DNA from 2 places in the Nocardia sp. NPDC051570 genome. Region 2 is predicted to be linked to the other one. Evidence: predicted binding sites of a transcription regulator. Region 2 holds the regulator's gene; the other holds the start of a gene.

Region 1 (3,417 bases), on a different contig from region 2:
GGGCTCGGGTTCATGGCCCTGGACCTGAGCCGGGATGCCGTGCGGCTGCGGGCGATCACGGTCGACCCGGGTTCGGGTGCGGCGACCGTCGCCTTCGATCGCCGCCTGTGACCGACCGCTACGGCTGCAGCACGATCCGAATCGGGTTGCCCTCCTTGGCCTCCAGCGCGTGCACGGCCTTGACCGCATCGGCCAGCGGCAGCACGGCGCTGACCGAGCGGGCGAAGTCGATCCGATGCAGTCGCTGCAGCTCCACGAGCCGAGCCACATCCCCGGGCCCCGAGCCGTAGTGTCCGCGCAGTTGCTGCTGGAAGTAGCTGAACATGGTGCCGTGGGTGAGGGTGATCGGCTTATCGGTCAGTCCGACCAATACCAGCCGCCCACCCTTGCCCAGGCATACCGCGGCCTGTTCGCGCACGGCGGCGACGCCCGCGAAGTCGAAGGCCGCCGCGAGTCCGTCGCCGTTCGTCGCCTCGAGGATCTTCTTGCGCAGATCGGTGTCGGCCGGGTCGAAGGCGAAATCGGCGCCGAAATCCAGCGCGCGTGCCCGTGCGGCGGGCAGCGGATCCACCGCGATGATCGGGGCGGCCCCGACCAGTCGCAGCAACTGCACGCCGTGCGCGCCCAGCCCGCCCACGCCCCAGACGCCCACCGGCTCGGCCGGTCGAACCTGTGCGGTCGTGGTGATCGCGGCCCACGGCGTCGACACCGCGTCCGGAATGAAGCAGGCCTGTTCGAACGGCAGATCGTCGGGCAGCGGCACCAGCGTGTCCGCCCGAGCCAGCGTGTACTCCGCCCAGCCGCCGTCGTAATCCACGCCCCGCGTGAACGTCACCCCATCGCGGGACTCTCCCGCCTGCAACACCACTCGATCTCCCACCCGCGCCCGCGTGACCCCGGGCCCCAGCGCATGGACGGTCCCCGCGACCTCATGCCCGAGCGTGACCACATCGCCCTTCAGATACAGCGGCGACAGGGTCCCATCGATCAGATGCACATCCGACAGGCACACCCCCGCCGCCGCCACCTTGATCAGCACATGATCGGGCCCAGGCTCGGGAACCGGCACCTCCTCCACGACCAGACGGCGTTCGGTTCCCAGGTGAAGGCGTGCGGCCAGCATGTTGCTCCTCGCGTAGATGACGAACTCCACCCGAGTATTCCGCACATCCGGTGGCGGACTACCCGATTGCATTCACCCATCACCAGTATCAGGCCCCACCTCGGTATTGATGCCGCCGATCACACCGTTACGGCGTCCGATGCCCTCGTTCGCTGCCGGTGAACATCCGTTCGGAACATCCGGGCGGGGTCGAGGGTTGAGTAGATAACGCTCAACCTTCGGCGAGAACGTTCGAAGGCATGGTTTGGAAGGGGCTGTGACCTGTGAGTACCCCACAACGACTACCGGTGTTGTTTCTGACCGAGCCGATCGTGTTGCCGGGCATGGTTGTCCCGATCGAGCTCGATGAGGCGGCGCAGGCCGCCATCGATGCGGCGCGGGCGGCGAATCTGGATGCCGTACTGCTCGCGCCCCGACTGACCGAGGGCTACGCCGCCTACGGCGTGGTCGCCACCATCGAACAGGTCGGACGGATGCGCGGCGGGGCCAAGGCGGCCGTGCTGCGGGCCGAGCGGCGCGCGAAGATCGGGCACGGGGTGACCGGGCCGGGCGCCGCGCTGTGGGTCGAGGCCGAGCCGGTCGAGACCCCCGAGCCGGACGGGCGCATCAAAGAGCTTGCGGCCGAATACAAGAAGCTGGTCGTCTCGGTGCTGCAGCGTCGCGAGGCGTGGCAGGTCATCGACATGGTCGACCAGATGGCGGATCCGTCGGCGCTGGCCGATACCGCGGGTTACGCGCCCTATCTCACCATCGAACAGAAGCGCGAACTGCTCGAGACCCCGGACGTCGCGGAGCGTCTGACCAAGCTGATCGCCTGGGTGCGCGACCACATCGCCGAGATGGAGGTCACCGAGAAGATCAGCGAGGACGTCCGCGAGGGGATGGAGAAGTCCCAGCGCGAATTCCTGCTGCGCCAGCAGCTCAACGCGATTCGCAAGGAGCTGGGCGAGAACGAGCCCGACGGCGCCGAGGACTACCGCACCCGCGTCGAGAACGCCGATCTGCCGCAGCACGTCCGCGAGGCCGCGCTGCGCGAGGTCGACCGGCTCGAGCGCGGCAGCGATCAGAGCCCGGAGGCGGGCTGGATCCGCACCTGGCTCGACACCGTGCTGGATCTGCCGTGGACGGTGAAAACCACGGATTCGGACGATGTTTCGGCCGCCCGCGCGGTGCTCGACGCCGATCACCACGGCCTGGACGAGGTCAAGGACCGCATGGTCGAATACCTGGCCGTGCGCGCCCGGCGCGCATCGCGCGGACTCGAGGTCGTCGGCGGCCGCGGCTCCGGCGCGGTGCTGGTGCTGGTCGGTCCGCCCGGCGTCGGTAAGACCTCGCTGGGTGAGAGCGTGGCACGGGCCCTGGGCCGCAAGTTCGTTCGCGTCGCCCTGGGCGGCGTGCGCGACGAGGCGGAGATCCGTGGCCACCGGCGCACCTACGTCGGCGCGCTGCCCGGCCGCATCGTGCGCGCGGTCAAGGAGGCGGGTTCGATGAATCCCGTTGTCCTGCTGGACGAGATCGACAAGGTGGGCTCGGACTACCGCGGCGATCCGGCGGCGGCGCTGCTCGAGGTCCTGGATCCGGCGCAGAATCACACGTTCCGCGACCACTACCTGGACCTGGATCTGGACCTGTCGGATGTGCTGTTCATCGCGACCGCGAACGTCATGGAGACGATCCCGGGCCCGCTGCTGGACCGCATGGAGCTGATCACGGTCGACGGTTACACCGAGGACGACAAGGTGGCCATCGCCCGCGACTTCCTGATCCCGCGGCAGCTCGAGCGCAACGCGCTGACCGCCGAGGAGGTGCGCATCACCGAGCCGGCCTTGCGCGAGATCGCGGCGAACTACACCCGCGAGGCGGGCGTGCGGCAGATGGAACGGCTCATCGCAAAGGCCCTGCGCAAGGCGGCGACTCGGCTGTCGGAGGGTCCGGATCCCGAGGCCATCACCGTCGACCTGACGAATCTGAAGGATTACCTGGGTCGACCGCGATTCACCCCGGATTCGGTGGAGCGCACCGCCGTCCCCGGCGTGGCGACCGGACTGGCGGTGACCGGTGCGGGTGGCGATGTCCTCTACATCGAGGCCAACGCCGCCGAGGGCGAGCGCTCGCTGACCCTGACCGGTCAGCTCGGCGACGTCATGAAGGAATCCGCGCAGATCGCGCTGACCTACGTCCGCTCGCATCTGGAGGAGATCGGCATCGAGCCGAAGGTGCTGGATCGCAACATCCACATCCACTTCCCCGCGGGCGCCGTGCCCAAGGACGGTCCGTCGGCGGGTGTCACCATG
Region 2 (3,417 bases):
ACCTTGCCGATCTGACCGGTGCGCCGGGGCGCCAGGCCGGGGAGTTCCGCGGCAGTATGCTCGGATTCGTCATGCCACCAAGGGTTTTCGTCGCTCTCGGTGACGGGGGTGACGGTAAGCCACTTGTTGGCGGCGGCCAGATCGCTCAGCGCCTGCAGATCGTAGAGGTCGCAGGGATGATGGCCGCCGACGAACAGCCGCACCTTCGGATTCGAACGCCGCTGGGTCATCGCCATGAGTTGTGCTCGCAGCGGGGCGATTCCGGTACCGCAGCCGATCATCAACATCTTGCGCCGAGTATTGCGCGGCACGCCCAGCCCACCCAGCGGCGAACCGAGCAGCCACTGATCGCCGACGCGGGTATGCCCGATCATGGCCGGACTGACCCAGCCGCCGGAGACGCCGCGGATATGAAACTCCACCTCGCAGTGGGGATTCGCCGGAATCGCCGGGGACAGATAGCGCCACATGCGCGGCCGGGCCGGGATCTGCACGCTCATGTACTGCCCGGCCGCGTACTGCATGGGCTGATCCAGCCGCAGCCGCACCACGGACAGATTGCGCAGCACCTCGCGCTGTTCGATCACGGTGCCGGTCCAGTACGGGGGCGTGTCCTCCTGCGCGGCGGCCTTCATCATGGTGTCGGCGATGACGCCGATGCCCTCCTGCCAGGCCCGCTCCACCTCGTCGGTCCACAGCTCGGTCCCGGCATAAGCGCGCAGCGCGGTGCGCAGCGAGGAGCCAACGGCCGCATAGTGTTCCGGCTTCACACCGTATTTGCGGTGGTCGCGCCCGAGTTGAGCGAGGAAGGGTAGGAGCTTATCGGGCTCCTCGAGCCGGTCGATCGTGTAGCCGATCGCCTTGACCAGCCGATCACGCTGGGCGTCCAGGGCTGCGGGGAAGAAATCCCGCACCTGTGGATAGTCGGTGAACAGGAGAGCGTAGAACGAGCGGGCTAGCTTCTCCGGTCCCCCTTCCTCCGCAGCAACCGCCTTGAACGTCGTTCTCATCAATGCGACGGTCCGCGAATCCATATGTCTCACAACCCCATTTCGCACGGGAACGCAGGCAGGGCCGCGAGTGAGATGCTGCGAGACACTCGACAGCAGCCGATGTCAAACGAGTGTAGGCGAGGTTTGCCAGCAGTGGAACGCGTCCTTTGAACAACACGTCTGTAATTCCCCTAAAACAGGCCACCTGCGGGCGAATTCGACCAGAAACCAACCGATTACCCAGGACACGCCGGGTGTTCCGCCATGCGGCTCAATGGTTTTGCATGGTTCCATTTGAAAACCTCGGATTTGCGGCGACTGTGCGGCAACCGATCTCGCTTTCTCGCGGACCTCCGGTTCGAGACGAAACCGACCTTTCGGCAACTTTTGCGCGACCCGATCGGCCCTTTCGGGACGAACGTCCCAGTGTCACAGAGTGTTCGGCACAGATGAAAGCGCAGCACATCGCACGCAACAATCGCCCTCTCCAGTTCCCGGATTGCCCTCCCCCAGTTCCCGGATTGCCCTCCCCTAGTTCCCGGCATTGCCCTCCCTCAGTTCCCGGCATTGCCCTCCCTCAGTTCCCGGCGCAGCCGGGATCGCCCGGAAGGGCAATGAAAACAGCGCCCCTGTCCCCAGAGGCGCTGTCTTCCAATTGTTTCCGTGTAGAACTACCGGCGCTTGTTGCGCGGCTGCCAGACCACCAGGGCCGTACTGCGCTGGGGCGGTGAGAGTTCGGGCAGATAATGGGACCGGAGGCGTTCGACCTCGGACGTCAGGTCGCGGACCCGCTGTTGCAGCTCCTCGACCTGATTGGTGAGTTCGATGATCCGTTTGATGCCGGCCAGGTTGACGCCCTCGTCCTGGGACAGCCGCTGCACCTCGCGCAGCAGCTCCACATCGCGGGTCGAATAGCGCCGACCGCCGCCCGAGGTGCGTTGCGGCGTAACCAGACCCAGTCGGTCGTAGGTGCGCAGCGTCTGCGCGTGCATACCGGCCAGTTGAGCCGCCACCGAGATCATGAAGTACTCGGCACCGGTCGTCCGGTCACCGTTCATCACGCACCTGCCCATCCGGCACGCGGGTCGAACCCGCCTTCCTTCTCCGCCTCCGCATAGTGGCGTAGCGCCTCGGAGGCATTGTCGTCCAGCTTCTGCGGAACCGCGACCTTCACCGTCACCAGCAGGTCACCGGCGCCACCGCCGCGCTTGGGCACACCGCGCCCCCGCACCCGCAGGGTCCGGCCGTCGGCGGTGCCGGGCGGCACCTTCACCCCGACCCGGCCGTCCAGTGTCGGCACCGAAACCGTTGTGCCCAGCACCAATTCGGCATAGCTGACGGGCAGCACCAAGGTCAGGTCCTCGCCGTTGCGGCCGAAGACCTTGTCCTGGCTGACATGGACGGTCACGAACAGGTCGCCCGCCGGGGCGCCGCGCAGGCCCGCCTCGCCCTGACTCGCCAGCCGAATTCGCTGGCCGTCACGCACCCCGGGCGGGATGCGCACGGTGATCGTGCGCGTGCGGTTCTGGATGCCGGTGCCCCGGCAGTCCGAGCACGGATCGTCGATGATCGACCCGGTGCCGCGACAGTCCTCGCACGGCTCGCTGAATCCGAACGCACCCTGGTTGCGGCTGATCACGCCGGTTCCGTTGCAATGCGGGCAGACTCGCGGGCTGGTGCCCGGCTTGGCGCCGCTGCCGTGACAGGTCGTACACGGCGACGGGCTGGTCATCCGCAGCGGGACGGTCACGCCCTGGGCGGCCTCGCGGAAGCCGAGGGTCGTCTCGGTCTCCACATCGCTGCCGCGCCGCGGCCGCGACGATGCCCGGGTGCCCGCGCCGCCACCGCGATTGAACAGGCCGCCCAGCAGATCACCCAGACCACCGTCGGCGGTGGCCGCGCCGCCGCCGAAGATATCGCCCAGATTGAACTCGCTGAAACCGCCCTGTCCGGTGTACCCGCCGCCCGGCGAGAATCCGCCGCGGCCGAAACCGCCGCTGGCGAACAGCCGCCGCGCCTCGTCGTACTCCTTGCGCTTCTCCGGATCCGACAGCACGGCATGCGCCTCGCTGACGGCCTTGAACCGCTCCTCGGCCTTGGTATCTCCCGGATTCTTATCCGGGTGCAGATCACGGGCCATTTTGCGGTAGGCCTTCTTGACCTCGTCCGGCGTGGCGCTGGAGGAGACACCCAGCTCCTTGTAGAAGTCCTTTTCCAGCCACTCCCGATTCACCGGGCATCTCCTCCTCTCTGCTTACTGCTCGCCTGCGCCGGCATCCGTGCCAGCGTTCGTCGCATCCGGCGCGCCCGCCGGATCCGCCACCGCATCGGTGACGCCGACCAGCGCGTGCCGCAACACACGGTCACCGAAGCGGTAACCCTTGCGCATCACCACACCGATCACCGGATCATGTCCGTCGCCCTC

The links. The regulator HspR, encoded in region 2, represses chaperone genes until heat shock. The targets are predictions, from matches to a motif close to ANNTGAGTNNNNNNNACTCANNT.
Region 1: a site for HspR is predicted at 1,318-1,340, ahead of lon (endopeptidase La). Genes of this name have one in related genera too.

The regions. Positions count from the first base shown of each region.
Region 1 covers NZ_JBITDI010000005.1:262,786-266,202, reverse strand. The annotation lists gene ACIA76_RS14620 (metallophosphoesterase) at 1-111, shown strand, start outside; gene ACIA76_RS14615 (zinc-binding dehydrogenase) at 119-1,123, opposite strand; gene lon (endopeptidase La) at 1,447-3,417, shown strand, end outside.
Region 2 covers NZ_JBITDI010000012.1:129,687-133,103, forward strand. The annotation lists gene ACIA76_RS28410 (globin domain-containing protein) at 1-1,034, opposite strand, end outside; gene ACIA76_RS28415 (heat shock protein transcriptional repressor HspR) at 1,664-2,050, opposite strand; gene dnaJ (molecular chaperone DnaJ) at 2,050-3,225, opposite strand; gene grpE (nucleotide exchange factor GrpE) at 3,247-3,417, opposite strand, start outside.